DNA from 3 places in the Streptomyces sp. NPDC002825 genome. Region 2 is predicted to be linked to each of the others. Evidence: riboswitches for the same ligand, from Rfam matches in the RefSeq annotation. Region 2 holds a riboswitch; each other region holds the start of a gene.
The links. A riboswitch is a leader RNA that binds a small molecule or an ion and turns the genes downstream of it on or off. The one in region 2 is predicted to bind cyclic di-AMP.
Positions count from the first base shown of each region.

Region 1: linked by a shared signal. The riboswitch ahead of ABT041_RS20590 (M23 family metallopeptidase) and the one ahead of ABT041_RS18315 (M23 family metallopeptidase) in region 2 are both predicted to bind cyclic di-AMP.
Region 3: linked by a shared signal. The riboswitch ahead of ABT041_RS05770 (LysM peptidoglycan-binding domain-containing protein) and the one ahead of ABT041_RS18315 (M23 family metallopeptidase) in region 2 are both predicted to bind cyclic di-AMP.

Region 1 is NZ_JBEOVH010000015.1:75,640-85,523, forward strand. Features, by position in the region: gene ABT041_RS20560 (phosphorylase family protein) at 1-661, shown strand, start outside; gene hpnH (adenosyl-hopene transferase HpnH) at 669-1,694, shown strand; gene ABT041_RS20570 (aspartate aminotransferase family protein) at 1,691-3,076, shown strand; gene ABT041_RS20575 (helix-turn-helix domain-containing protein) at 3,152-3,781, shown strand; gene ABT041_RS20580 (DUF6126 family protein) at 3,815-3,970, shown strand; gene ABT041_RS20585 (tyrosine-protein phosphatase) at 3,977-4,798, opposite strand; cyclic di-AMP (ydaO/yuaA leader) riboswitch at 5,155-5,329, shown strand; gene ABT041_RS20590 (M23 family metallopeptidase) at 5,332-6,270, shown strand; gene ABT041_RS20595 (SGNH/GDSL hydrolase family protein) at 6,434-7,225, shown strand; gene ABT041_RS20600 (SIMPL domain-containing protein) at 7,665-8,435, shown strand; gene ABT041_RS20605 (TetR/AcrR family transcriptional regulator) at 8,465-9,154, opposite strand; gene ABT041_RS20610 (Glu/Leu/Phe/Val dehydrogenase dimerization domain-containing protein) at 9,218-9,884, opposite strand, start outside.
Region 2 is NZ_JBEOVH010000013.1:18,250-28,133, forward strand. Features, by position in the region: gene lhgD (L-2-hydroxyglutarate dehydrogenase) at 1-363, shown strand, start outside; gene trmB (tRNA (guanosine(46)-N7)-methyltransferase TrmB) at 938-1,657, shown strand; gene ABT041_RS18305 (PrsW family intramembrane metalloprotease) at 1,713-3,044, shown strand; gene ABT041_RS18310 (aldo/keto reductase) at 3,051-3,998, opposite strand; gene ABT041_RS18315 (M23 family metallopeptidase) at 4,163-5,263, opposite strand; cyclic di-AMP (ydaO/yuaA leader) riboswitch at 5,275-5,422, opposite strand; gene ABT041_RS18320 (PP2C family protein-serine/threonine phosphatase) at 5,624-6,835, opposite strand; gene ABT041_RS18325 (MerR family transcriptional regulator) at 7,115-7,855, opposite strand; tRNA gene ABT041_RS18330 (tRNA-Met) at 7,964-8,037, opposite strand; gene ABT041_RS18335 (rhodanese-like domain-containing protein) at 8,091-8,585, opposite strand; gene sigJ (RNA polymerase sigma factor SigJ) at 8,760-9,713, shown strand; gene ABT041_RS18345 (DUF1254 domain-containing protein) at 9,793-9,884, shown strand, end outside.
Region 3 is NZ_JBEOVH010000003.1:233,075-242,958, forward strand. Features, by position in the region: gene ABT041_RS05760 (phosphocholine-specific phospholipase C) at 1-1,774, shown strand, start outside; gene ABT041_RS05765 (DUF6197 family protein) at 1,833-2,456, opposite strand; cyclic di-AMP (ydaO/yuaA leader) riboswitch at 2,840-2,995, shown strand; gene ABT041_RS05770 (LysM peptidoglycan-binding domain-containing protein) at 3,000-3,815, shown strand; gene ABT041_RS05775 (phosphoribosyltransferase family protein) at 3,799-5,103, opposite strand; gene ABT041_RS05780 (alpha/beta fold hydrolase) at 5,224-5,988, opposite strand; gene ABT041_RS05785 (SpoIIE family protein phosphatase) at 6,184-8,838, shown strand; gene ABT041_RS05790 (type B 50S ribosomal protein L31) at 8,976-9,224, shown strand; gene ABT041_RS05795 (peptidylprolyl isomerase) at 9,461-9,884, opposite strand, start outside.

The DNA of each region.
Region 1 (9,884 bases), on a different contig from region 2:
GCCCGGCCCGGGCGCCGGCCCGCCGCTGCTGATCGCCTGCGCGCTCGGCATCGAGCAGTTCGCCCTGCGCAGCGGGGACCGGGGTGCCGCGCCGGGCCCCGTGACCGTGCTGCGCACCGGCATGGGTCCCGACCGGGCCCGGCGGGCCGTGTCCCGGGCGCTCGACGAGGAGCCCTGGCGGGACGCGGCGGTGATCGCCTCCGGCTTCTGCGCGGGCCTCGCCCCGGGCATGCACCCGGGGGACCTGATCGTCGCCGACGAGACCCGCGGCCCCGACGGCACGACCCTCTGCGCCGGGACCGAGCTCCTGGTCAAGGCCCTGGTCAAGGCGGTGCCCGGGCACGCCGTCCACACCGGGCCGCTGATCGGCTCCGACCACGTGGTGCGCGGCCCCGAGCGGGCCGCGCTGGCCGCCGGTGGCGCGATCGCCGTCGACATGGAGTCCGCCGCCACGCTCCGTACCGCCCGGGCCGCCGGAGCGTTCGGGGACGGCCAGGACGCGCGTCCGGTTGCGGCCGTCCGGGTGGTCGTGGACGCTCCGGAACATGAACTGGTCCGGATCGGCACGGTACGCGGGGGAATATCAGCCTTCCGCGTCCTTCGTGCCGTCCTTCCCGCATTCTTCGAATGGCACCGTTCTTTGCTGCTCCCCAGGAGGTGAACGAGTTATGGCCATGCCGCTCCGTCAGTCCATCCGGGTCGGGACCTACCTCTTCGAACAGAAGCTCCGCAAGCGGGACAAGTTCCCGTTGATCGTCGAGCTGGAGCCGCTCTACGCCTGCAACCTCAAGTGCGAGGGCTGCGGGAAGATCCAGCACCCGGCGGGTGTCCTCAAGCAGCGCATGCCGGTCGCCCAGGCGGTCGGCGCGGTCCTGGAGTCCGGCGCCCCCATGGTGTCCATCGCGGGCGGCGAGCCCCTGATGCACCCTCAGATCGACGAGATCGTGCGCCAGTTGGTGGCCAGGCGTAAGTACGTCTTCCTCTGCACCAACGCCCTGCTGCTGCGCAAGAAGCTGGAGAAGTTCACCCCCTCCCCGTACTTCGCCTTCGCCGTCCACATCGACGGGCTGCGCGAGCGGCACGACGAGTCCGTCGCCAAGGAGGGCGTGTTCGACGAGGCGGTGGCGGCCATCAAGGAGGCCAAGCGGCGCGGCTTCCGGGTCACCACCAATTCGACCTTCTTCAACACCGACACCCCGCAGACCATCATCGAGGTGCTCAATTTCCTCAACGACGACCTCCAGGTCGACGAAATGATGATCTCGCCCGCCTACGCCTACGAGAAGGCCCCCGACCAGGAGCACTTCCTCGGCGTCGAGCAGACCCGCGAACTCTTCAAGAAGGCCTTCGCGGGCGGTAACCGGCGCCGCTGGCGGCTCAACCACTCGCCGCTCTTCCTGGATTTCCTGGAAGGAAAGGCGGACTTCCCCTGCACCGCCTGGGCCATTCCCAACTACTCGCTCTTCGGCTGGCAGCGCCCCTGCTATCTGATGAGCGACGGATACGTCCCCACGTACCGCGAACTCGTCGAGGACACCGACTGGGACAAGTACGGCCGGGGCAAGGACCCGCGCTGCGCCAACTGCATGGCGCACTGCGGCTACGAGCCCACTGCCGTCCTCGCCACCATGGGCTCCCTCAAGGAGTCCCTGCGCGCCGTCCGGGAGACCGTCTCCGGGAACAGCACGTCATGACCGGCGGGTTCGACCTGCGGGCGCTGCTCTCCGAGCGCGGCGCGGAGCGGTACGAGCTGCACGCCAGGTACCTCAACCACCAGCTGCCCCGGATGCTGCACACCATCGGCTTCGACAAGGTGTACGAGCGGGCCGAGGGCGCCCACTTCTGGGACGCCGACGGCGTCGACCACCTCGACATGCTCGCCGGCTTCGGCGTGATGGGCCTCGGACGGCACCACCCCGTCGTCCGCAAGGCCCTCCACGACGTCCTGGACGCCCAGCTCGCCGACCTCACCCGCTTCGACTGCCAGCCGCTGCCCGGCCTCCTCGCCGAGAAGCTGCTCGCCCACAGCCCGCACCTTGACCGGGTCTTCTTCGGCAACAGCGGCACCGAGGCCGTGGAGACCGCCCTCAAGTTCGCCCGGTACGCCACCGGGCGGCCGAGGATCCTCTACTGCCACCACGCCTTCCACGGGCTCACCACCGGCTCCCTCTCCGTCAACGGCGAGCAGGGCTTCCGGGAGGGCTTCGACCCGCTCCTCCCGGACACGGCGATCCCGCTGGGCGACCTCGGCGCCCTGGAGCGGGAGCTGCGGAAGGGCGACGTGGCCGCCTTCGTCGTCGAGCCCATCCAGGGCAAGGGCGTCCACGAGGCGCCCCCGGGCTTCCTCCGGGGCGCCCAGGAGCTCCTTCACCGGCACGGGGCGCTGCTCATCGCCGACGAGGTGCAGACGGGCCTCGGCCGGACCGGCGACTTCTACGCGTACCAGCACGAGGAGGGAGTCGAGCCGGACCTGGTCTGCGTCGCCAAGGCGCTCTCCGGCGGCTATGTGCCGGTCGGCGCCACCCTCGGCAAGGACTGGATCTTCAAGAAGGTCTACTCGTCGATGGACCGGGTCCTGGTCCACTCGGCGAGCTTCGGGTCGAACGCCCAGGCCATGGCCGCGGGGCTCGCCGTCCTCTCCGTCATGGAGGACGAGGGCACCGTCGCGCACGCGCGCCGGATCGGCGAGCTGCTCTCGGACCGGCTGAAGGAGCTCGTGCCGCGGTACGAGCTGCTGCACGAGATCCGCGGGCGCGGCCTGATGATCGGGATCGAGTTCGGGCGGCCCTCCTCGCTCGGGCTGCGCGGGCGCTGGACGATGCTCCAGGCGGCCCGCAAGGGCCTCTTCGCCCAGATGGTCGTCGTCCCGCTGCTCCAGCGGCACCGGATCCTCACGCAGGTCTCCGGGGACCATCTGGAGGTGATCAAGCTGATCCCGCCGCTGGTCATCGACGAGGCGGACGTGGACCGGTTCGTCACCGCCTTCACCGCCGTCATGGACGACGCCCACGGCGGTGGCGGGCTGATGTGGGACTTCGGAAAGACGCTGGTCAAGCAGGCGGTCGCGCAGCGCTGACCGGATCGGGTCCCGGGGTTTTGCCTCTGAGGCAATAAAGTTGCCTCAGAGGCACGATCCTGGCGGAATGGACGCATGGACCACGTCCCCGGGGAGACCTCCCCGGACCCCGCCACCGTCGGCGTCCTGCCCGACGTCGCCCCCCAGCTGCGGGCCCTGCGCCGCCGCCGGGGACTCACCCTGGAGGCCGCCGCCCAGCGGGCCGGCCTCTCCCCGGCGCACCTGTCGCGCCTGGAGACCGGGAACCGGCAGCCCTCGCTGCCGATGCTGCTCGCCCTGTCCCGTATCTACGGTACGACGGTCTCCGAGCTCCTCGGCGAGACGCCCCCCGAGCGTGATCCGGTCGTCCGGGCCGACCGCTCCGAACCCGTCGAGGCCGACGGCTGGATCTACCGCCAGGCGGGCGGCGCCGGGCGCGCCCTGCAGTGCCTGCGGGTCCACGTGCCGTACGCCACCCGGGCCGACATCGTGCGGGTCCACCCCGGCGAGGAGTGGATCCACGTCCTGGAGGGGCGGGTGCGGCTCGCGCTCGGCGAGGTCGTCCACGTCCTCGACCCCGGGGACAGTGCGCACTTCGACTCGCTCACCCCGCACCGGATCGGCGCCGCCACCCCCGGTGGGGCCGAGCTGCTCTTCGTCCACACCCTGATGCAGAGCCCCGTCGCCGAGCTGTGCCTCGGCGACGGGACCCCGCACCGGCGCTGACGTTCCATGACGATTCCTCAGGAAAGGACCGACATGTCCGAGAAGTCCGTACCGGTCACCGGCGAGGAGCGCGGTGAAGGCAAGTTCCCCAAGGGGCTCGTGCTCCGCCTCTTCGCCTACCTGATCGCCGGCCACCTCTTCGCCGGCTTCCTCTACCTGCTCTTCATGCTGGGCGGGCAGAACCAGTAGCCGGGGCTACGCCTCGGTGAGGAACCGCTCCCGCAGCCGCTCGCGGGTCTCCGGGGCCAGCTTCAGGCCCTCGGAGAGGTAGGCGTCCACCGAGCCCCAGGTCGTCTCGATCGTGTCGAAGGCGGCCCGCAGATACTCCACCCGCGCGTCGAAGAGCGGGCTGAGCAGCTCCATCACCTCGGGCGACATCGCGTCCGGGGAGGTGGAGCTGCGGCGCACCTTGTAGCGGCGGTGCGGGGCGTTCGACTTCACGTAGTCCGCCTCGATGGCCTCCCGCTCGACCCCGACCGCGAGCAGGGTGATCGCGATGGCGACCCCGGCCCGGTCCTTGCCCGCCGCGCAGTGCAGCAGGGCCGGGACGCTCTCGTCCGCCATGGAGTGCAGGAGCCGGCTGTGCTCCTCGGTCCGCTCAAGCACGTTCTTGCGGTACGAATCGGACATCCGGGCGGCGGCCTTGCCGTCGCCGAGGATCTCCCGCAGCTGCGCGATCTCGCCCTCGCGCACCAGCCGCCAGAACTCCTTGCCGTCGGCCGGGTCGTTGAGCGGTATGTTCACGTTCCGCACGCCGGGCAGCTCGACGTCCGCGCCCTCGATCCTCCGGTCCGCGTCGTTGCGGAAGTCGAAGACGGTGTGCAGGCCCAGCGAGGCGAGGAAGGCGGCGTCCTCCTCCGTCGCGTGCGCGAGGTGGCCGCTGCGGAAGAGGCGGCCGGGGCGGACCGCGCGCCCGTCCGTCGTCGGCAGGCCGCCCACGTCCCGGAAGTTGCGGACCTCCGTCAGCTCGGGCTCGTCGGCTCCGGCGGGCGGGGTCTGCGGCAGCTGCTGCGTCACGGCTGCTCCTGTTCTGTAGATCGGTTCCTGGGGCAATCATCTCGGGTGGGGGCGGGAACACGCACCCCCTCGGACGGGAATGGGTGATCTGTCCGTATTGAGGCGTTAGGGGTAACCCGCCCCGGTTGTAGGGGAGATGGGGAACGGCGCGTGAGCAGCGTCATAACCGTGACGGACCGTGCCTGATCGTCTTTTCCAAATACCCCCGGGGAAAAGGAGATCGAGGGAGCGTCATCCACGGAGGGTGACCGGAATTCCGGCCGAATATCAAGAGATCCGCGAATCCTTGAAAATCGTGGCTTGTTCACGCCGACCCCCCTCGTCTAGCGTCGCGCTCACTCCGGTCGGACCGCCGAATCCTGCCACCGCCCGGAATCCGCACTCACCCGTACGAGGCAGGAGCGGGGGACCCAGGTAAGTACGCCGATCCCTCGAAGAAGGACGGCTAGGGGTGAAGTCGTGTGAGAACGCGACCGGACATCTCCAGTCCGAACCCGACAGCTCACCTCGCAGGCGACGGAGAGGAATTCGCCATGCCCGCGAAGGGTAAGCACCGCCGCCCCAAGGCCAACCGCCTGACCCGTGGTATCGCCGCCGCCGGCACCGGCGGCGCCGTCGTCGCCCTCCCGCTCCTCGGAGCCACCGGCGCCCACGCCGCCGAGCAGGCCGCCCCCGCCGCCGCTCCCGCCCAGGCCGTCGCCCAGGTGAAGACCGCCCCCGCCGCCCAGGCGAAGGCCGCGCCGAAGACGTACTCCGTGGTCCGCGGCGACTACCTGTCGAAGATCGCCGCCGAGCACCACCTCGCGGGCGGCTGGCAGAAGCTCTACAAGGACAACCGCCAGGTCATCGGCGAGAACCCCTCGCTGATCCTGCCCGGCATGAAGCTCACCCTCGGCGGCAAGAGCACCGCGAAGGCCCACGCGAAGGCCACGCACAAGAGCACGCAGGGCTCCGGCAAGAACGGCGACACCCCGCGCGCCTCCCGCAGCAGCGAGCGCTCCTCGGCCCCGGCCGCCACCACCTCCTCCTCTTCGTCGTCCTCCGCCTCGACCGGCACGACCTCGTCCTCCGGCTGGGTCGTCCCCGTCAACGGCGGCATCTCCACCCCGTACCGCGCCTCGGGCTCCATGTGGTCCTCCGGCTACCACACCGGCGTCGACTTCATCGCCTCCACCGGCACCACCGTCGTCGCGGTCGGCCCCGGCACCGTCTACTCCGCCGGCGACGGCGGCGCGTACGGCAACCAGGTCGTCATCCAGCACGCCGACGGCACCTTCTCGCAGTACGCCCACCTCTCCTCCATCTCCGTCTCCGCCGGCCAGACCGTCACCGGCGGACAGCAGATCGGCCTCTCCGGCGCGACCGGCAACGTCACCGGCCCGCACCTGCACTTCGAGATGCGCACCGGGCCGGAGTACGGCTCCGACATCGACCCGCTGGCCGCCCTGCGGTCGCACGGCGTCAGCATCTGACATCATGTCAGCACGCTTTCGACGTCAGGAGGTCCGGCACGCACGTGCCGGGCCTCCGGCGTATTCCGGCTTGGCGGAATCTTTATCGGTGGCATATGTCACCCGCCGTCAACCCCTCCTTACGGTCGCGTAGGTCACATCCGAAGGGGAAGGATGTGCTCCCGTGGCAGACGATTCGAGATCAACAGACAAGAACGCATTCGGGTCGTACGCGGCGATCGGTGACAGCTTCACCGAGGGCGTCGGAGACCCCGGGCCCGACGGGACGTACGTCGGCTGGGCGGACCGCTTCGCGGTCCTGCTCGCCGACCAGCTGCCGGAGAACGACTTCCGCTACGCCAACCTGGCCGTACGCGGGCGCCTTCTCGACCAGATCGTGGCGGAACAGGTCCCCCGGGCGAAGGAACTCGCCCCCGACCTGGTGACCTTCTGCGCGGGCGGCAACGACATCATCCGCCCCGGGACGGACCCGGACGACGTGGCCGAGCGCTTCGAGCGCGCCGTCGCCGATCTGACCTCCGCGGTCGGCACCGTCATGGTGACCACCGGCTTCGACACCCGCGGCGTGACCCTGCTCAAGCACCTGCGCGGCAAGATCGCCACGTACAACGGTCACGTCCGGGCCATCGCCGACCGCTACGACTGCCCGGTCCTCGACCTGTGGTCGCTCAAGTCCGTCCAGGACCGGCGCGCCTGGGACGACGACCGGCTGCACCTCTCGCCCGAGGGGCACACCCGCGTCGCCCTGCGCGCCGCCCAGGTCCTCGGCATGCCCGTGCCCGCCGACCCCGACCAGCCCTGGCCGCCGGTCCCGCCGCGCGGCACGCTCGAGGTGCGCCGCGACGACATCCACTGGGCCAGGGAGTACCTGGTGCCGTGGATCGGGCGCCGGCTGCGCGGCGAGAGTTCCGGCGACCACGTCGAGGCGAAGCGCCCCGACCTCATGCCGCTGTAGGGGGCGGTACGGCGACGCGGGCGGCAACGCCGAGGGGGCGGCTCGGCGGCGGACGGTCGGCGGCCGGCGGACGGCTGAGGGGCGGTCGCGGGGGTGCAGGCGGCAGGGTCCACGGGCGGTGGGCGCCGAGGGGGCGGGCGCGGGGATTCGGGCGGCGCGGTGCACGAGCGGCGGACGGCGAACGGGCGGGCGCGGGGATTCGGGCGGCGCGGTGCACGAGCGGCGGACGGCGAACGGGCGGGCGCGGGGATTCGGGCGGCGCGGTGCGGGCCGGCGTACGGGTTCCCCGGCTCGTGCCCCCGGGGTCCCGGCCCCGGCGCGGTTGGTGCGGAGAGGTGAAGGGGGCGGCCGGTCAGGAGTGGCGCGCGGGACGCGGCGGCGCCGGGTGCTGGGATGTGCCCGCCGGAGCCCCGGCACCCGCCCCCCGAAGGGACCGCCTGTGACGATCCGCCGGCCCAGTGCCGCCCGTACCGCCCGTCTGCTCGCCGCCACCGCCGTGCTCGGCGGCCTCCTCGCCGGCACGGCTGCCCCCGCCCTGGCCGCCGCGCCCGAGCGGACCTCCCTCCGCACCGCCGCCACGGACCCGGCCACGGCCACGGTCACCGTCACGGGCAACGGCCGCGCGTCCGCCGCGCCCGACCTGGCGATCGTGTCCGTCGGGGTCGAGGCCACCCGCCCGACGGCGAAGGAGGCGATGTCGGCGCAGACCACCGCGGCCGAGGCGCTCCTCGACGTCCTGCACAAGCAGGGGATCGCCGACCGGGACATCCGCACCGACAACCTCTCACTGGCCCCGGTCTACACCCAGAACACCGCCGGGGACAGCAAGGTGACGGGCTATCAGGCGGGTCAGTCCTTCTCGGTGAAGGTCCGCGACCTCGACCGGACCGGCCAGGTCATCGGCGCCGTCAACGAGGCAACCGGCAACGCGGTCCGGGTCAACGGCGTCGTCTTCGACGTCGCCGACCCCTCGGCGCTGCGGACGAAGGCCCGTGAGGCCGCCTACCGGGACGCGTACGACAAGGCCTCCCAGCACGCCCGGCTCAGCGGCCACCGGCTCGGCCGGCTGGTCTCCCTGAGCGAGGGCGAGTCGGTCCGCCCCGGCCCGGGAGCGGCCCCCACCATGCCGGTGGACGAACCGACCGTGCCGCTGGCGCCCGGCGAGATCGAGGAGCAGGTCACGGTCTCGGCGGTCTACGAACTGATCTGACCGGCCCGTCGGGCGACCACGGGCGCACCTCAGCGCGCGGGGTCCCCGCCTTCCGTGGCCTCGTCGTGTCCAGGCCCCGGGGACCCTTCGGTTGCCGCCTCCCCGCCCGCCGTCAGCGGGGCGTCGGCCGGGAGACCCAGCTCCCGGGCCAGGGCCTCGTCCGCCCAGCGGAGCATCGCGGTGCGGGAGAGCGAGCCCACGTAGGCCGTCGTCTGCACGGCGAGGCCGTCGAGGAAGGCGGTGAGCCGCCAGGCCGCCGCGACCGGATCCGCGCAGCGGAACTCCCCGGCGGCCGCCCCCTCCTCGATCACCCGGGCCAGCGCCGCCTTCCACTCCCGGTCGAGGGAGGCGGCGACCCGGCGCAGCTCCGGGTCGCGCAGCGAGACCGCCCAGCCCTCGATCCACAGCCGCCAGCCCTTGGCCTGGCCGGTGGGCGCGTACCAGCGGACCGCGGCCCGCAGACGCCGCACCGCCGTGGAGCGCCGTCCGAGCAGCTGCCGCAGCTGGGCGAGGTCGGCCTCGGCGGCGTGCGCGAAGGCCGCGGCGACCAGCTGTTCCTTCGAGGAGAAGTGGTAGAGCACGAGCGCGTTGCTCACCCCGAGGGCGGAGGCCACGTCGGAGATCCGGACGGCCGCGACGCCGCGCGCCTCGATCTGCTCGACGGCGGCCCTCAGCAGTTCGTCACGCCGCTCGGCCACGCTCAACCGCACTCTCGCCACGCGGTGCAGCCTACACAGCACATGACAAGAGCATGATCGCCAACGGTCGTGGCGCGTGCCGGGTCAGTACCAGCCGTAGCGTTCGGCGATGACCGGCAGCCGCTCGTCCACCAGCGCGTGCGCCGCGGCGCGCGGGCTGACGCCGTCCGCGTCGGCCCGGTCGAGCATTCCGCCGACGAGGGCCCGCATCGCGCCCCGTACCCGCGCGAAGGCCTGGTCCGCGTCGGCCTCGATGTCGCCGAAGAGCGTCCACCACCACCAGGCGTTGGTGCACGAGTTGACGACCACGTCCGGCAGCACGGTCACCCCGCGCGCGGCGAGCGCCTCCTCGGCCTCGGGCAGGACCGGCATGTTCGCCGCCTCGGCGATCCAGCGGGCGGTGATCCGGTCCTGGTTCGCGCCGTCGATCGCGTACGAGACGGCCGCCGGCACGAGGACCTCGGCGTCGGCCGACAGCCAGGCGTCGCCGGCCTCCTCGCGGTCACCGGGCCGCAGTACGGAACGGTCGACGGCCCCGTGCCCGTCCCGGGCGGCGAGCAGCGACTCGACGTCGAGGCCGTCGGGGTTCACGATCGTGCCCCGGACGTCGGCGACGGCCACCACGCGCAGACCGGCCCGGGCGAGGAAGCGGGCGGTCGCCCCGCCCATGGTGCCGAGGCCCTGCACGGACACCCGGGTCCCCTCGTACGCCCGCCCGGCCCGGTCGAGCGCGACGAGCACGGACTCGGCG
Region 2 (9,884 bases):
GGGTACGGCTGGTCCGTCGTCCGCCCGCGCGAACTGGGCGCGACCCTGGCGTGGCCCGGCTCGTGGGCGATCGCCCGCGCGCACTGGCGGTACGGCGCGGGCGAGCTGCACCGGTCGGTCTCGAAGCGGGCCTTCACCGAGGCGGTGCGGCGGCTGCTGCCGATCGTCTCGGAGTCCGACCTGCGGCGGGCGGCGCCGGGGGTGCGGGCGCAGGCGGTGCTGCGGGACGGGACGCTGGTCGACGACTTCCTGATCCGCGAGGCTCCGCGGACGGTGCACGTCCTGAACGCGCCTTCGCCTGCGGCGACGGCGTCGCTGCCGATCGGCCGCGAGGTCGCAGGCCGCGCCCTGACCTGCCTGTAGCCGTTCTGGGCCTGCGCCCCACCGTTGCGGGCCGCGCTTCGGCCCCCCGTTGTGGGCATGCGTTCCACCGGGGCGGTGCCCACCCGCAACGGACGGCGCCCACGCCCGTTGTGGGCAATCGTTCCGCCGGGGCGGAACGGGTGGGCACAACGGACGGCGCCCTTGCCAGCGCCAGAGGCTCCCGCGCCCTGACCCGCACCACCCGCTGGGCACATGGGGTGCGGGTCCAGGCGCGGAACGCGGAGGCGCCGCTGAAGGGCGCCGTCCCGTGTGCCCACCCGTCCCTCCCCCTAGGACTTCGTCCTGGGGGGACCCCCATGCGGGACGATTGCCCACACGGGGCGGACCAGGGGCACCGCCCGGGCGGGCGCGGGCACACGGGGGCGGACCAGGGGCACCGCCCGGGCGGGCGCGGGCACACGGGGGCAGACCGGGGCACCGCCCGGCCGGGCGCTCGCCCCCGATTCACCTCGGCGCTCGCCGTAGAATTGGGCGCATTGTGTCTGAGCAGATTGAGAACGGGCCGCAGCCCGTCGCCGAGCCCGCACCCTCCGTCGCACGCCGCGGCAGTCGGATGTTCGCCCCCGGCGAGGGGCCCATGCCCGATCCCGCCGGCGCCCACCACGAGCGGCGGATCCGCAGTTTCCAGCCGCGCCGCAGCCGTGTCACGTACGGCCAGGCCGAGGCCATGCTGAAGCGCTGGCCCGACTGGGGCCTCGACATCGACGGCAAGCGGGTCCTCGATCTGAACGAGATGTTCGACGGCCTGCCCGTCGTCCTCGAGATCGGCTTCGGCATGGGCGAGGCCACCGCCCAGATGGCCGCCGCCGACCCCGGCACCGGCATCCTCGCCGTGGACGTCCACACCCCCGGCCAGGGCAATCTCCTCGGCCTCGCAGACCGGAACGGCCTCACCAACGTCCGCGTCGCCAACGGCGACGCGATCATCCTCCTCCGCGAGATGCTCGGCGACGCCGCCCTCGACGGCTGCCGGGTCTACTTCCCTGACCCCTGGCCCAAGGCCCGCCACCACAAGCGCCGGCTCATCCAGCCCGAGTTCCTCAGCCTCCTCGCGCCGCGGATGAAGCCCGGAGCGGTGCTCCACTGCGCCACGGACTGGGAGGAGTACGCCGTACAGATGCTGGAGGTGCTCTCCGCGCATCCGGACTACGAGAACACCCAGGCCGACGGCGGCTACGCGCCCCGCCCCGACTTCCGCCCCCTCACCCGCTTCGAGGGCCAGGGCCTCGACAAGGGGCATGTCGTGCACGACCTTCTCTTCCGGAGGAAGTGACGGGGAGCGGCTAACTCCGTCGCCGCTGTCGGCGCCGGTCGTTAGGGTCGATCACGTGTCGAACCCCGCCGCCGGCGCCCCGCCGTACGCCGCTCCCGTCCCGCACCGGGACACCGAGGAGCCGGCCTTCCCCGCCGCCGCCGACCGATCGCAGTGGCGCTACCGGCCGCGCCGGGCCTTCTGGCGCAGCCGGCTGGTCCGCGCGATCGCCGTCGTGACGCTGCTCGCGCTCTGCGCCCTGGTCATCCTGGCGCTGGTCCGCGAGCAGACCGGCACGCAGGGCTTCCTCGTCGGCCTCGGCCTCGCCGTCCTCCCCGTACCGCTGCTGATGTCGGCGTTCCGCTGGCTCGACCGGGTCGAGCCGGGCCCCTGGAAGAACATGCTGTTCGCGTTCGCCTGGGGCGCCTTCGCCGCCGCGCTCGTCGCGATCCTGGCGAACTCCTTCGCGGTCCGCTGGATCGCCACCGCCACGGCCGATCCGGACTCCGCCGACACGCTCGGCGCCACCGTCATCGCGCCGGTGGTGGAGGAGAGCGCGAAGGCCGCCGCGGTCCTGCTGCTCTTCCTCTTCCGCCGGAAGGACTTCGGCGGTCTCGTCGACGGCGTCGTCGTCGCCGGTTTCACCGCGACCGGCTTCGCCTTCACCGAGAACATCCTCTATCTCGGCAACGCCTTCGGCGAGGACCAGGAGTTCGGCTCCTCCGGTCTGGGTTCGGTGACCGCCGCGACCTTCTTCGTACGGGTCGTGATGTCGCCGTTCGCGCACCCGCTCTTCACCGTGCTCACCGGCATCGGCTTCGGCTTCGCCGCCCTCGCGCCGCGCGGCAAGCGGCTGCGCCGGGTGCTGCTGCCGCTCGCCGGGCTGCTGCTCGCCATGGGCCTGCACGCCGCCTGGAACGGCTCGGCCACCTTCGGCGGCCCGCTGGCCTTCTACGCGGTGTACGGGGCGCTCATGGTCCCCGCCTTCGGCCTGCTGACCTGGCTGGCGGTGTGGAGCCGGCAGCGGGAGCTGCGCACGATATCCGGGGAGCTCCCGGCGTACGCGGCGGCCGGCTGGCTCGCCCCGACCGAGCCGCTCGCGCTGTCCTCGATGCGCGCCCGGCAGATGGCCCGCTCGTTCGCCGCCCGGACGTACGGCCGGCCGGCCGCGCAGGCGGTCGGCGAGTACGAGTCGTTCGCGACGACCCTGGCGTTCCTGCGGGACCGGGCCAGGCGCGGCACGGCGGGACCCGATTTCCCGGCCCGGGAGCAGGAGCTGCTGCACCACCTGTGGCAGCGCCGCGCGGTCGCCTCCCCGGCCCTCACGTACGCGGCGCGGGCGACGGGCCGGGCCTGGGCGCCGCCGCAGTACCTGGACTACGACGGCTACAACCCGTACAGGAGTTAGCTCGGGCTAGACCGCCGAGGCCTTGGTGAGGAGCTCGACTTCGGCCTCCGTCAGCTTCAGGTCGGCGGCGGCCACGAGGGCCGGGAGCTGTTCGACCGTGCGGGCCGAGGCGATCGGCGCGGCGACGGTCGGCCGGGCGGCGAGCCAGGCGAGGGCGACGGTGGCGAGCTCCGCCTCGTGCGCCTCGGCGACCGTGTCGAGGGCGGAGAGCACGGCCCGGCCCCGCTCGGTGTCCAGGTGCCCGGCGGCACCGGAGGCGCGGACGCTGTCGACGGTGGTGCCGGGGCGGTACTTGCCGGTGAGGAAGCCGGCCGCGAGCCCGTAGTACGGGACGGCCGAGAGCCCGGCCCGCTCGACGGTCTCCAGGAGCGGGCCCTCGTAGGTGTCGCGGGAGACCAGGTTGTAGTGCGGCTGGAGGGCGACGTACCGGGTGAGGCCCTCGGCCTCGGCGAAGTCGAGGGAGGCGCGCAGCCGCTCCGGGGAGATGTTGGAGGCGGCGACGGCCCGCACCTTGCCGTCCTTCACCAGCTGGTCGAGGGCGGTGACGATCTCCTCGACCGGGACGGACTCGTCGTCGAAGTGCGTGTAGTAGAGGTCGATGTGGTCGGTGCCGAGGCGGCGCAGGGACTCCTCCGCGCCCGCCTTGATGGTGGTGGCGGAGAGGCCCTTGAAGCGGGGGTGGGCGCCGACCTTGGTGGCGACGACGATGTCGGAGCGGTTGCCCCGGGAGGCGAGCCAGCGGCCGATGACGGTCTCGGACTCGCCGCCCTCGTTGCCCTCGGCCCAGGCGGAGTAGACGTCGGCGGAGTCGACGAAGTTGCCCCCTGCGGCGGCGTAGGCGTCGAGGACGGCGAAGGACTGTTCCTCGTCGGCGGTCCAGCCGAAGACGTTGCCGCCCAGGGCCACGGGGAAGACGTGCAGGTCGGAGCTGCCCAGCGTGCGGAGAGAAGTCATGCGGTGATCAACCGTCTCCGCCGCCGGGCCTATTCCGTACGAGCGCCGGGATCAGCGTCCCGGGGATGGGTGCCGCAGGATCAGAACACCGGGATCCAGCACACCGGGATCCAGCGCTCCGGATCAGAGCGCCGGATCAGAGCGCCGGGATCAGCGCTCCGGGATCAGAGCGACAGGCCCTTCGAGCGGAGCCAGGCCGCCGGGTCGATGCCGTCGCCGCCGGCGGTGTGGACCTCCATGTGGAGGTGGGCGCCGGTGACGTTGCCGGTGGCGCCGACGCGGCCGATGGTCTCGCCGGTGCTGACGGTCTGGCCGGCGCTGACCAGCATGGACGAGAGGTGGCAGTACCAGACCTCGGTGCCGTCCTCCAGCTCCAGGACGATCCGGTAGCCGTAGGAGCCGGACCAGCCCGCCGACTTGACCGTCGCTCCGTGGACCGCCTTGAGCGGGGTGCCCGTGGGGGCCGCGAAGTCGAGGCCGGTGTGGTAGCCGGAGGACCACATCGAGCCGGCCTGCATGTAGGTGGCGGTGAGGGTGTACGAAGAGACCGGCAGCGAGTAGCTGGCGGCGAGCTGGGCGAGACGCTCGGCCTCGGCCTTCGCGGCGGCCTCCGCCTCCGCCTTGGCCTTGGCTTCCGCCTCCGCCTTCGCCTTGGCTTCCGCCTCCGCCTCGGCGGCGGCCTTCTCCGCGGCCGCTTCCTTGGCCGCGGCCTCCGCGGCGGCCTTCTCGGCCGCCGCCTTCTCGGCCGCGGCGAGCTCGGCGGCGTCGGCGGAGGCCTGCTGCTGCTCGGCCTGCTGGAGGATGCGGGCGCGCAGGGCCTCGCCCGCGGCGGGGGCGGCGGCCTGCTGGGTGCTCTCGTCGGCCGTGGTGGTGTAGGTGGCGGCGGTGAGCGGGTTCGGGTTGGCGCGGGCCTCGGAGACGGGCTCGCTGTGCTCCTCGGGGAGGAGGTCGCCGACGCCGGGGAGGTCGTGGGCGTCCGGGAGGTTCAGGTCGGGGAGGTCCGGCAGCGATATGGCCACCGGGGGCTTGTCCTGCGCGGTGGCGAGGCCGCCCGCGCCGACGGCCGCGATCACGCCGACGCCGAGGACGGTGGAGGAGCGGGCGAAGTTGGAGCGCTGCTTGACGACCCGGTGCCGGCCGCCGGAGCGGCTCTCGGCGCGGAGGGAGCCCTCGGTGGGGTTCCACTCGGTGTCCGGAGCGGCGGGACCCGCACCGCCACCGAAGGCATCGAAGGGGGCTTCGGGTGCGGGGGTGTTGGACGCCACGGGGGCGCGCTCCTTTCCTTCCGTCTCGCCTACCGGGTTAGCTGACGGGTTCGGAGCAGGAAGGTCTCCTACGGGCTCGCTCGCACGAGTGCGAAGGGGCCCGATTCACCCCAAGTGGTGGTTCCCCGGTTCCTTTTCAGGATTCGGCGCGTGCGCACGGTGCCGCCTCTTGCGACGGCTGGGACGACCGCGCTGCGTTATCGAACGTTAATAGACAGGGGGTCCCGATTCCAAGCCGTTGCTCTTGATCATTCATTGAATTGAGAGGTAATCGCCCGACTTGACCCCCGTTCAGACAGAGACCGCCAAACACTCGCGATCTGACGTTAAGTCAATTGTTATCGCAGTGACACCCCTCGACTACACCGGGTGACCGGAGCCGTCCGGCGGCACCACCGGCATCGTCCGGCGCCGCTCGGGCTGCCCCGTCGCCGGGCGGCTCACCGCGAGCAGCGCCATGTCGTCGGTCGCCCCGCCGCCCGTGTGGAGCCGTACGTCGTCCACGAGCGCGTCGAGCAGTTCCTCGGGCCCCGGGAAGATCCGCCCGGCGAGCCGCGCCGCCGGATCGTAGAAGACGCCCCGCGCGTCCCGCGCCTCCGAGAGGCCGTCCGTGTAGAAGAGCAGCGTCGCGCCCGGCGGGAAGGGCCGGGCCTCGGCCCGGTCCGGCCACGCCGCCAGTTCCCCCATGCCGAGCGGCAGCGCCGCCTCGCCCGGCTCCAGCGTGTCCACCCGCCCGTCCGCGTACAGCATCAGCGGCGGCGGGTGCCCGCGGTTGACGACCCGCACGAAACCGTCGAAGGCCCCGCTCCCGTCACCGCGCGGGATCTCGGCCAGGACGGCCGTGGTGAACCCCTCGAAGGCGTCGAGCCCGTCCCGCCGGGTGCCCTCCCGGGCCAGCGCCCGTTCGAGGCGCTGCGCCACGCCCTCCAGGCTCCGCTCCTGCTCGGCCGCCTCCCGGAAGGCCCCGATGACCACGGCGACGGCCTCGACCGCGTCCATCCCCTTGCCCCGGACGTCCCCGACCACCAGCCGCACCCCGTGCGGGGTGTCCTGGACGGCGAAGAGGTCGCCGCCGATGAACGCGTCCGCCTGCGCCGCCTCGTACCGCGCCGCGCACTGCAGCCCGCCGATCCGCTCGGCGGGCATCGGCAGCACCGCCTTCTGCGCGGTCTCCGCGATGACCCGCGCCGAGGCGAGCCGCTCGCCGCTGCGGCGCACGACCCGGTTGATGAGGAGGGCGAGCGCCGAGACGGTGGCGACGGTCAGGGTCTCGGTGAGGGCCGGGATCTCGTCGGTGGTGCCGTTGTAGACGTGCAGTCCGACGGAGGCGAGGACGGCCGCGATCCCGGTGAGCAGGGTGGTCAGCGTGGAGAAGAAGGGCGCGGCGATCAACGGGGCTGCGGAGAAGAGCGGCGCCGCCGTGTACTCGGGCGGGGTCAACACGTCGAAGACGACACCGCCCACGATGACCAGCGGGGGCAGCGCGCGGATGAACCGCCGGGCGCCGCCGTACGCGGGACGGCCCCCGCCGCCCCGCCGTCCTCCGCCCGCCGCTCCTAGGGGGTGCCCCACCTGTGCTCTCCTGCCCGGTCCGACCGGCCGCGGTCCGCACCGCGCCCTCCCAGGGTGGCCGCCGCGGGACGGTGAGGCGACTCCCACGGGGCCGAGTGGCGTACGAGGCCGGCCCGGCACCCGGGGCCGAACCCTTCGCAGCCGCGCTCCCGACGCCCGACCCCCGTCAGAAGTTCCGCCCGGCGCACACGCTCCCGACCCCCGTCAGAAGTTCCGCCCGGCGCACGCCTCCCAACCCCCGTCAGAAGTTCCGCCCGGCGCACGCGCTCCCGACGCCCGTCAGAAGTTCCGCTCGGCGTACACCTTCATCGCGTCCCGGACGAGGATCGCGGTGCCCTCGCCGTGCCGGTCGAAGTTCGCGGTGAAGCGGGGGTCGTCGACGTACATCTGCCCGAGCCCGATCAGGTACTCCCTGCTCGGCGTCGTGGTCGTCGACAGCCACGCGACCTGGCGCCGGGCGATCGCCTGCACCTCCTCGCTGTCTGCGGCCAGGCCCTCCCGGGCCGCCCGCGCGAACTCACGGGCGACGCCGGCCTGCTCGGCCATGAACGCCTTCTTCTCCTCGTCACTGAGCGAGCGCCACCAGCGGTCGCCCTTCTCGTACGCCTCGCGACCCCAGCGCTCGCTGACCTCCTCCTCGTACCGCGTGTGGTCGAAACCGTCGAACACTTCCTCGGCCATGAGTTCCTCTCCCTCCTCGGTCTTCCGCAGAGTGGTCCGCACCGACGCGATCTGGCGTCCGATGCGCTCTCGCTCCTGCTCCAGGAGGGCGAGATGGGTGCGCAGGGCGGCGGACGTGTCCCGCTGACCTGCCAGGACCTCGGCGATGGCGGGCAGCGAGAGCCCCAGCTCGCGCAGCAGCAGGATCCGCTGCAGCCGCACGAGCGCCGCCTGGTCGTAGTACCGGTAACCGTTCGCGCCGATCCGGCTCGGTTCCAGCAGTCCGCGCTCCCCGTAGTGGCGGAGGGTGCGGCTGGTGGTGCCGGCCTTCTTGGCGATCTCCTGGATCGACCACTCCATGCCGGGAACGCTAAATCTTGACGTTGCGTAAAGGTCAAGCGCAGAAAGAGGCGCACACGACGAAGGCCCGGATCCAGTGACTGGATCCGGGCCTTCGTTGCTACTGAGTAGCGGGGACAGGATTTGAACCTGCGACCTCTGGGTTATGAGCCCAGCGAGCTACCGAGCTGCTCCACCCCGCGTCGGTGAACATGACTCTACGGCATGACCGGGGCGATCACGAAATCGGTTTGCGTCAGCACCCGCAGTCGTCGGAGTCGACCGGCGCCGTCAGCGGGTCCGCCGCCTTCTCCGCGGGCCCCTCCCACGTCTCGTACGCGAAGCCCTCGCGCACCCAGTACTCGAAGCCGCCGAGCATCTCCTTCACCTGGAAGCCGAGCTCGGCGAGGGCCAGCGCGGCGCGCGTGGCGCCGTTGCAGCCGGGGCCCCAGCAGTACGTGACGACGGGGACGGACCGGTCGAGCAGCTGCTCGGCCTGCTCGGGGATGAGCGCGGTCGGCAGGTGGATCGCGCCGGGGACGTGGCCCTGGTCCCAGGAGGCGGTGGAGCGGGAGTCGATCACGACGAAGCCCGGGTCGGTGCCCTCGGCGGCGGCGGTGGCGAGCGCGGAGGCCACGTCGGAGACGTCGGCGTGGAAGGCGAGGCTGGCCGAGAAATAGGCGGCCGCGGCGGCGGGGGAGGCCGGCGGGGTGCGGAGCACGGGGTTGACCTGCGTCGTTGTCGTCGTCATGGTGATCAATCTACGGACGAAGATCACCGCGTTGAAGTGGGGATTCACGGTGGTCGGGGGCTTCGGCCGGGGAATCCCGGGCGTTCGCCGCGAGACGGCGGGGATCTCACGTACCGGGACCCGTGCGGCTCGTCTCCGCTGTCACATCCACGGAATTTGATCCGTCATGACGGCATGACGGGACGCGAACGGGGAGATCGACGAGTGGACCACGAGACTCAGGACCAGGGGCTCGACAAGGAATTCCTGGCCCGGCGCTTCGATGCCGACCGCGGCCATCTGCGGGCGGTCGCCTACCGGATGCTGGGCTCGCTCAGCGAGGCCGAGGACGCCGTCCAGGAGGCCTGGTTCAAGCTCAGCCGCAGCGACGTCAGCGGCGTGGAGAACCTCAGCGGCTGGCTGACCACGGTCGTCGGCCGCGTCTGCCTCGACATGCTGCGCTCGCGCTCCTCGCGCCGCGAGGACCCGCTGGAGTACTACGTCCCGGATCCGGTGGTCCGGGTCGCCGACCCCACCGACCCGGAGCACGCGGCCGAGCTCACCGAGTCCGTCGGGCTCGCGCTCCTCGTCGTCCTGGACACCCTGGGCCCCGCGGAGCGGCTCGCGTTCGTGCTGCACGACATGTTCGCCGTCTCCTTCGACGACATCGCGAAGATCGTGGACCGCACCCCGGCCGCCACCCGTCAGCTCGCCAGCCGCGCCCGCCGCCGCGTGCAGGACGCCACCCCGGCCCCCGGACCGGACGCGCGCCGTCAGCGGGAGATCGCCGACGCCTTCCTCGCCGCGGCGAACGGCGGCGACTTCGAGGGGCTGCTCGCCGTCCTCGACCCCGACGTGGTGCTGCGCGCGGACGGCGGCCGGACCCTCGCGGCCGTCTCCAAGGTCGTGCGGGGCGCCGAGGCGGTCATCGCGCAGGCGCTCACGTACGCGAAGTTCCGTACGGGCGCGCTGCGGGTCGTGGCCAACGGCCAGCCCGCGGTGGTGTCGGTCGTCAAGGGACGCCCGGGCTCGATCATGACGTTCACGATCGTCGAGGACCGGATCGTCGAGCTGCACATCCTGGCCGACCCGGAGCGGGTCGCCACGCTCGGCCTCACGGAGGAGGACCTGGCCCGGGCGGAGTACTGACCCCGGCCCACGTGCGAGAGGGAACCGTCCGTGCGAGTTTGTACGGGTTGGTTCCCTCTTGCCCGTAAAGGTGGCCACCGTGCAGCTGACCCCCGAGGAGGCCCGCCGTACGGCGGCCGACGCCTGGATCTGGGGCTATCCGCTCCTGGACAACTACCGCACGATGTACCG
Region 3 (9,884 bases), on a different contig from region 2:
GCCCAACTGGGGCGGCCGCCAGTACCCCTGGAAGCTCAGCGACACCCCGCCCGCCGGCGGCGTCGACGGCGAGACCCTCGCACAGTGCAACGGCGACCTGCCGCACAGCTGGACCTCCCAGCACGCCGCCTGGAACAAGGGACGCCTCGACAACTGGGTCACGGGCGTGGGCAACACCCGGACGCTCGGCCACCTCGACCGCGGGGACATCCCCTTCCACTACGCGCTCGCCGACAACTACACGATCTGTGACGCGTACTTCTGCTCGACGCTGAGCGCCACGGGCCCCAACCGCACCTTCCTGTGGAGCGGGAAGATCGACGGCTCCAGCAAGGACGGCGGCGACGAGTCGGGCCTCACCTGGGAGTCGTACGCCGAGGCGCTCCAGCGCGCCGGAGTGAGCTGGAAGGTCTACCAGAACGCCCAGGACAACTACGGCGACAACGGCCTCGCGTACTTCAAGAGGTTCACCGACGCGCGCCCCGGGGATCCGCTGTACGACCGGGGCATGGGCTCGGTCCCGAAGGTGACCGGCTCGACGCCGGACGACATCGCCGCCGCGATCCGCGCCGACGTCGTCGCGGGGACCCTGCCGCAGGTGTCGTGGGTGGTCGCGAGCGAGGCCTTCTCGGAGCACCCGTACGCCCCTCCGGGGGACGGCGCCCACTTCGTCGACCTCGTCTACCGCGCACTGGCCGCGAACGCCGAGGTCTTCGACTCCACGGTGCTGTTCCTCAACTACGACGAGAACGACGGCTTCTTCGACCACGTGCCGCCCCCGGTCGCCCCTCCGGGGACCGCGGGCGAGTACCTCGACGGCGTGCCGATCGGACTGGGCTTCCGCGTCCCGATGATTGTCATGTCCCCGTGGACCCGCGGCGGCTGGGTGAGCTCCGAGGTCTTCGACCACACCTCCGTGCTGCGCTTCATGGAAACCTGGACGGCGGCGCTCGGCACGCCGGCCACCTGCCCCAACATCAGCGCCTGGCGGCGGAAGGTCACGGGCGATCTCACCGGGGTCTTCGACTTCGCCAACCCGGTGTACGGAGTTCCCGCGGGCCTCCCGTCGACGGCGAAGGTGATCGGGCAGGCCACCTGCGGCCCGCTGCCGAACCCGGCGCCGCAGAACAACGCGCTGCCCGCCCAGGAGCCCGGCACCCGGCCGGCGCGTGCCCTGCCGTACCAGGTCAACGGCAACCTCGACCGGTTCGAGTTCGGCGCCGCGGGCAAGATCCTGGCCTGGTTCTCGATGACCAACCAGGGCGCGGAGGCCAAGCGCTCGGCGCACTTCTCGATCCACCCGCACCAGTACCGGGACACGGCCGCCTGGCAGTACACCGTCGACCCCGGCGACACGGCCACGGACTACTTCAACATCGGCCTCGGCTCGGGCTCGGGGAAGTACGACATCTCGATGATGGGCCCCAACCGCTTCCTCCGGCGGTTCATCGGGGACGCCTCCAAGGCGGGCAAGGCCGTCGAGGTGGCCGCCCGGTTCGCGCCCGAGGCCGGGACGGGCAAGACGGCCCTGTGGTTCAAGATGACGAACACCTCGGCCGGTCCCGTCACCTTCACCATCCGCTCGAACGCCTACCGTTCGGACGGCCCGTGGACGTACACCGTGCCGGCGAACTCCAGCCGCGAGGACTTCTTCAACGCGGTGGCGTACAACGGCGGCTGGTACGACTTCACCGTCTCCGCCGACATCGACGGCACCTGGTCGCGCCGGTACACCGGGCACATCGAGACCGGCGCCGCGAGCGTCAGCGGCTGAGCCACTCCCCCGCGTGCCGGGCGGCGGCCATCCCGCCGCCCGGCACGCGGCCTTCCTGTCAGCGGCCGGCGTGCGCGGCGCGGCGGATCGTGGCGTCGAGGAGGGCCACCGCGTGGGCGGCCGTGCGGCCGGGGGCGCGGTTCCACGGCCCGATCAGCCCCTGCCACCCGCGCGAGCGCAACTCGGTCATGATCCAGGCGGCCGCCTCGTTCATGGTGTCCGTACCGCCGTAGCCGAGCCGGTGGGCCGCGAGCAGCGCACCGCAGACACACCGGGCGCCGCGCGCGTCCCGCAGCTTGTACGGGGCGTTCTGCCAGCCCCACTCCGTCAGCACCAGGCGCGCGTAGCCGAGGTGGACCGAGGGCCGCAGCTCGGCCTGCCCGATGCGGCGCCAGGCATGCAGCCGGTCCGGCAGCACGGCTCCCAGACGGCCGGGAAGACGGCGCTCGACGGGCAGCGCCGGGGGCAGGGCGGCGAGCGCGTCGGCCACGAGCCGGTCCACCGGCACGCTGAGCAGCTGCCGCCAGCCGTCCTCCGCCGGCGGGGACGCGTCCGGGGCGGGCCAGTCCGTGACGATCCGCTGCCAGGTGGCGCTCTCGAAGAGAGCGGCCGCCTCGCGGTCGAGGGCATCGAGGGCGTCCGGGGTGTCGGCACGGCTGAGCAGGGAGGGGGAAGGCGGCATGGACGTGACTCCTGGGTCGACTGCCTCCATCTTTCAAGACAAATGTCGGTTTTGCCACTTTTACTCCGAGCCGGTGAGTCGCCCCCCCGAACGCCCCATCGCGGGGATTTCACCCCGAATTACCCACCCCGGAATTAGAGCCCAAATTCGGACATTACTCTCCGGGTGACGCGACTCACTTATGCGACCCGACCGCTCGGCGGCGCCTTCCTCCACCCCGTACCGGACAAGGAAGTTCGACACCCACGGCACGGCATCGATCATGAATCGACCGAATTCATTGATCCATTACCCGGCGCACGGCATCCACTCCTCTTGTTATCCGTCGCATTACTGGCCTACGGTCACCTCCATTCGAGCGGAACGCCCAATCCTGCCGCCGCTCGTTAAACCTCCCTTTTCACCCGACGGCAGGAGCGGGGGACCCACGAATACGCCGGTCCGGAATCCGGAACGGCTCGGGGTGAAGCCGCGTGCGCGCGGCCGGACATCTCCCGTCCGAACCCGACAGCTCACCCCGCAGGCGCCGGAGAGGACACCGTCATGCCTGCTCACGGTAAGCACCGCCGCCCCCGCCGCAGCCCCGTCTCCCGCGGCCTCGCCCTGGTCGGCACCGGTGGCGCCGCCCTGACCCTGCCGCTGATCGCCCCGGCCGTCGCCGGCGCGGCGCCCGTCTCCGGCGCCCCGCAGATCGCCCCGCAGACTCTTGCCGCCCCGGCCGCGCCGGCCGCGGCCAAGGCACCCGCCGCCGCGCAGACGTACACCGTGGTGAGCGGCGACTCGCTTTCCCTGATCGCCCACAAGAAGGGAATTCAGGGCGGCTGGAAGAGCCTTTACCGTGCCAACAAGAGCGTCGTGGGTGACAATCCGTCACTCATTCGCCCCGGCATCGAACTGACGATTCGTCGGGATTCCGCGAAGGCAGCTCCCGCGAAGGCCAAGGCCAAGAAGTCCGCCGTCTCCACCGGCAAGGGCTCCTCCGCCGCCGCGGCCGCCCCTGCCGTCGCCAAGGCCGCCCCGATCGCCGCCACCAACTACGCCGACAACCTCGACGGCTGGATCCGGGAGTCGCTGGCCATCATGGGTCAGCACGGCATCCCCGGCACCTACGACGGGATCCTGCGCAACGTCATGCGGGAGTCCTCCGGAAACCCCCAGGCCATCAACCTCTGGGACTCCAACGCCGCCGCCGGCACCCCCTCGAAGGGCCTGCTCCAGGTCATCGAGCCGACGTTCCTCGCCTACCACGTGCCCGGCACGTCCATGGACCTGTTCGACCCGGTCGCCAACATCACCGCCGCCTGCAACTACGCGGCCGACCGCTACGGCTCCATCGACAACGTCAACTCGGCGTACTGATCCCCTTTCCCCGGAAGTGCTCCTGGAACCAGGAGGTGGCGAGGTCCGCCACCTCCTCCAGGGCACCCGGCTCCTCGAAGAGGTGGCCGGCGCCGCCCACCACGGAGAGCCGGTTCTCACAGCGCAGCAGCGCCTGGGCCCGCCTGTTGAGGTCCAGGACCAGCGCGTCCGCGCCGCCCACCACCAGGAGCGTCGGGGCGCGCACCCGCGCCAGGTGCTCGGCCGCGAGGTCCGGCCGGCCGCCGCGTGAGACGACGGCGCTCACCGGGGACGCGGGATCGCCCGCCGCCCACAGCGCGGCGGCCGCGCCCGTGCTCGCGCCGAAGTACCCGAACGGCAGCCCGGTGCTCTCGGGCCGCGCGGCCAGCCACTCCGTGGCCCCGGCGAGCCGCCCCGCCAGGAGCGGGGTGTCGAAGACATGCGCCCGGTCGGTCGCCTCCGACTCGGTCAGCAGGTCGAAGAGCAGCGTCCCCAGGCCCGCCCGGTTGAGTGCCTCGGCGACGGCCCGGTTCCGCGGGCTGTGGCGGCTGCTGCCGCTGCCGTGCGCGAACAGGACGATGCCGCGCGCGCCCTCGGGCACCGCGAGGCGCCCGCCCAGGGTGACCCCGCCGACCGGGATCCGGACGTCCGTGTCCCGCACGACGGGGTCCCGCCCGGCCCTGTTCCGGTCCAGGCACTCGATGACCTCGGCATCCGGGGTCTGCGAGAAGTCCTGGTAGAACTGCCCGATCGCGAAGAACAGCTCCGGCGCGTGCACGCTGACGGTCTCATCGGCCTCACCGCCGAGGCGGGCCGTCCAGCCACGCGGCGCCACCGGGACCGCGAGGACGATCCGGGCCGCGCCCCGCGCCCGTACCACCCGGCAGGCCGCCAGCGCCGTGGCCCCGGTGGCCAGCCCGTCGTCGACCACGACGACCGTCCGCCCTTCGAGGGGTACGGACGGCCGGCTGCCCCGGTAACGCTGGGCGCGCTGCTCGAGCTCGGCGTGCTCCCGCTCCTCCACCGCGGCGAGATCACGCTCGCCCACCCGGGCCTCCTGCAGCACCCGCTCGTTGAGCACCCGCACGCCACCCTCGCCCAGGGCGCCCATCGCGAGCTCCGGCTGATAGGGCACCCCGAGCTTCCGCACGAGACAGATGTCGAGCGGCGCGTCGAGGGCGTCGGCCACCTCCGCCGCCACCGGGACGCCGCCCCGTGGCAGCCCGAGGACCACGACGTCATGGCCCTTGAGGTGGTCGAGGAGGGGGGCCAGCTGCCGCCCCGCGTCCGTGCGATCGCTGAAGAACATGGTCCGCCGCCCTTCCGCCTGCGCGGCTCGGGCCCCGGGGAGGAACGGTGTGCCCCGTCCCCTGCCCGTCTCTCCAGGGTAGTCGGGCGCGTCCCCGGTCGACGGGGTCCGACGCCGCCCTCAGGCTCCGAGAAAGGCCTCGATCGCCTCGGCGAGGGCCTGCGGGGTCTCCTCGGGGGCGTAGTGCCCGGCGTCCTTGAGTACTTCGAGACGCGCGTTCGGGTACCAGCGCAGCCAGGTGGCCTCCATCGCCTCGCTGCCGAGGGCGGGGTCGTGGGCGCCGACGACGAGCAGGACGGGTACGGGGTTGTCGCGGACGCGCTCGTGGAAGTCGGTGCGGGACCAGGAGTCCAGGTAGGCGCGGAAGGCCGGGGCGGAGGAGCGCGTGACGGAACGGTCCACCAGGCCGCTGAGCCAGGCGTCGTCGTAGCGGCCGCCGGTGGTGTTGTCGATGATCGCGCGCCGGTTGGCCGGTTCGTCGGCGGCTCCGGCGAAGAGCTCCCAGGTCTCCCCGTCGAGCGGGAAGCCGGCGGCGGAGACCGGTGAGACGCCGATGATCGAACGGATCCGGTCGGGCGCGTCGAGGAGCATCAGCTGGGCCGCCTTGCCGCCCATGGAGTGGCCGATGACGGAGAAGGAGTCCCAGCCGAGGTCGTCGGCGACCGCCAGGGCGTCGGCCGCGACCTCCTCCATCGTGTAGGCGCCCGCGAGGTCGAGCGCCTCGCCGTAGCCCCGGCAGTCCACGAAGGCGTACGTGCCGAGGGCGTCGTCGAGGTGGGCGCGCAGGGGCGCGAAGCTGGTGCGGTCGCCGAACCAGTTGTGCAGTACGAGGGCCCTCCCGGGGCCTTCGCCGTGTACGTCGTACGGAAGAACCTGGCCCGTCAACGTGCCCCCTGCTCGCGAGGTCGTGCCGCCGCGCGCCGACGGCGGCGGTCGACGACCGAGTGTGACGGTACGGGCGCGTGGGGTCAACACCGTCACCCGGGGCGCACGGGAGCGTGTCGGGCCCCTGGTACGCCCCTGTCGGCGCCCGCCGGGTCCGGGATGCGGGTGCTTTCGCCTCGGGCGCATCCTGGCTGTGTGACCTCGCACGGCGCGTCCGGCCCCGGCCCGGCGGGCGGCACCGGGCGTCCGTCAGGGAACGGAGCCGCCGACGGGCCTGCTTCCGGCGCGCTGACGTGGGCCCTCGCGGAGACGGCGCTCTCGGCGGTGGAGGAGGTCGGCGGGTACGCGGGCGGGGTGTACCTGCGTTCCGGCACGCCGGGCCTGCTGCGGCTCGCTGTCCTGGTGGGGCTGCCGGGTCCCTTGTTCCGTCCGTGGTGGCGCATGCACGCGAACCGGCCGTTCCCCATCGCCGAGGTGCACCGCTCCGGCCAGCCCGTCCACCTCGCCGACGTCGAGGAGGCCATGCGGCGCTTCCCGCAGCTGGTGGCGAGCCTGCCGTTCCCGTTCGCCTCGCTGTACGCGCCGGTGGTCGCGGGCCGCGAGCGCTTCGGCGTGCTCGTGGCACTGCGGGCGCCGACCCCCGGGGTGCCGGTGGACGCGCGGGACCGGGACCGCATGACGCGACACGCGCTCCAGCTCGGCGGCGCCCTGGGCGAACTGGCGCGGCAGGGCACGGAGGTCGAGTGGCGCACCGACCCGGTGTGCGTGCAGCTGCCCACCGCTTCGGGGCCGCCGGTCCGGTTCGGCTCCTTCTCCTGGGACCTGGACACGGGCACCGTCACGCTGGACGACGGGCTCCTCGCCATCCTCGGGACGGGATTCGGCTCGCCCTGCTCGATCGAGGGACTGACCTCGCTCCTCGATCCCGAGGACGGGTACGCGCTGTGGGCGGCGGCCCGGCAGGCGACGGGTGCGGACGGACGGACGCCGGTGCGCAGGATCCGGCTGAAGGGCCCGGACGGCGGCCTCCACCTCCTGGAGGTGTCCGCCCGGGCCCGGCGGACGGCCCAGGGCCCGGAGTCCTCGGGCGGCGGGCGGCTGGAGGGCACGCTCGTGGACCTCGGTACGGGTCTGGTCGGCTCCGACGCCACGGACCGGCTGCCGCGGGCCATCCTGGCCATCGACCGGCTGGGCCGCATCACCTACGTCAACGAGCGCACGGAGCGCCTCCTGGGACGGCCGCGCACGGCACTGGCGGGAAGGACGCTGTGGGAGGCGCTGCCGTGGTTCGGTCACCCCCTCCACGAGGAACAGCTGCGCGCCGCCCTGCTCTCCGGCGAGCCGGTGCGCTTCCTGGCCCACCCGGACCGCGGACGGTGGCTGTCGATCTCGCTCCACCCCGGCCGCGACGGGCTGACGATGGTCCTGGTCCCGGAGGAGCATCCGGCACCGCCGTCACCGGGCAGGGGGCGGACGGACAGCACTCGGCCACCGGGCGAGTCACGGCCCGACGACGCCCGGCCTCCGGGCGAGTCGGAGCCCGGCGACGCGCCGCCACCGGGCGGGCGGCGGGCCGGCGACGCCCTGTCCCCGGGCGAGCGACGCGCCGCGCAGATGCTGTCGGCTCCCGGCGACCGGGCGGCGGCGCTCTACCGGCCGGTGGCCCTGGCGATCGCGCTGTCCGAGGCGGTGACGGCGCGCCAGGTGTCGGCGGTGGTCACCGAGGAACTCCTCCCGGCGTTCGGCGGACGCCAGCTGGCGATCTATCTGCTCAGCGACCGCCGCCTCTACCTGGCCTGGGAGACGGGCTTCCCGCCGGGCTTCCTCGAACCCTTCGACGGAGTGGCCCTCGACGCCCACGTGCCGGGTGTCGAGACCCTGACGACCGGCAGGCCGCTCTTCTTCGAGTCCATGGAGCAGCTGGGCGTCGCGTATCCGGACCTCCCGCTGGACGCGCACTCGGGCGCGCGCGCCTTCCTGCCCCTGATCGCCTCGGGCCGGCCGGTCGGCTCCTGCATCCTCGGCTTCGACACGCCACGCGGCTTCAGTCCGGAGGAGCGGACCGTCCTCACGGCGCTCGCGGGGCTGATCGCCCAGGCCCTGGAGCGGGCTCAGCGGTACGACACGGAGTCGGCGGTCGCGCGCGGTCTGCAGGACGCGCTGCTCCCGCACCGGCTGCCGGTGCGGGAGGGGGTGGACACGGTGGGCCGATACCTGCCGGGCACCCAGGGCATGGACGTGGGCGGCGACTGGTACGACGTGATCGAGACCGGTCAGGGGCGGCTCGCCCTGGTGATCGGCGACGTGCAGGGGCACGGGGTGGCCGCGGCGGCCACCATGGGGCAGCTGCGCAGCGCCGTCCGGGCGTTCGCGCTCGGGGGCCATCGGCCGCAGGACGTGATGCGGGGCACCAACCGGCTCCTGATCGACCTGGACCCGGGCCAGTTCGCGAGCTGCTGCTACGTCCTGCTCGACCCGGACACGGGTGACGCGCGCGCGGTGCGTGCGGGGCATCCGCAACCGCTGCTGCGGCGGCCGGACGGGACGACGGAGCAGGTGGACCTGGCGGGCGGGATGGTCCTGGGGGTCGATGCCCGGGCCTCGTACCCGCTGACGCGGCTGCGGCTTGCGCCGGGGGCCGTGCTCGCGCTGTTCACGGATGGTCTCGTGGAGCAGCCGGGCAAGGACATCGACGAGGGGATCGAGCGGCTGAGCGGCGCCTTCGCCGCGACGGGCACGCTGCCGCTGGCGGAGACGGCCGACCGGCTGATCCGGGAGGCACGGGCCGCGACGTCCCGGCCGGACGACATCGCGTTGCTGCTCGCGGCGCGGTGGGCGGAGAGCGGTTGAGCCTGCCCGTCGAGGCGGGGGAGCCTTCGTCACCCGGTCGGCCCGTGGCGCTGGTCGGGGGCTGTGGGCGCGGCGAGGCTGGGTGGAGCCGTGCCGATCAGGCCGGACGAGCCAGGGCGGGAGCCCGAGGAGGACACGTGCAGCAGGACAAGCAGCCCGAATACCGCCATGTGGTGTTCCGTGACCGCTCGGCGGGATACGCGTTCCTGACCAGGTCCACCGCGACGAGCGACCGGACCATCGAGTGGGACGACGGCAACACGTACCCCGTCATCGACGTCGAGATCTCCTCCGAGAGCCATCCGTTCTACACGGGCACGGCGAGGACCGTGGACACCGAGGGCCGGATCGCCAAGTTCCAGCGCCGCTTCGGCGAGGAGGAGTGAGGCTTCCGGACCGTCCGTAACGGGCCAGGAGAGGGCCGGTTCGACCGGGCGCCGGCCGGTGCCCGGAGTGTCCCGGTGGAGTTCGTGCCGCAGGGCGCGGGCGAGGCTCGCCCGAGCCGACGGGCTCTCAGGACACGGCTGAGGCGGGGACGCGCGTCCGATGGACCGCGTTCCCCGCCCCAGGTGAGCGAGCGAGAGCACAGGGCTCCCCGCTCAGTCCGAAGAGGCGATCGGCCTTACTTCACGATGCCGGACTCGGCGACCTTGATGGTGGCCTTGGTGGCGCCGGAGGCGGAGCCGAGGGACTCGATCTTCTTGACCAGGTCCTGGCCCTCGACGACCTCGCCGAAGACGACGTGCTTGCCGTCGAGCCAGTCGGTGACGACCGTGGTGATGAAGAACTGCGAGCCGTTGGTGTTGCGGCCGGCGTTCGCCATCGAGAGCAGGAACGGGCGGTCGTGCTTCAGCTTGAAGTTCTCGTCGTCGAACTTCTCGCCCCAGATGCTCTTGCCGCCGGTGCCGTTGCCGCGGGTGAAGTCGCCACCCTGGAGCATGAAGTTCGGGATGACGCGGTGGAACGGGGAGCCGGCGTAGCCGAAGCCCTTCTCGCCGGTGGCGAGCGTGCGGAAGTTCTCGGCCGTCTTCGGGACGACGTCGTCG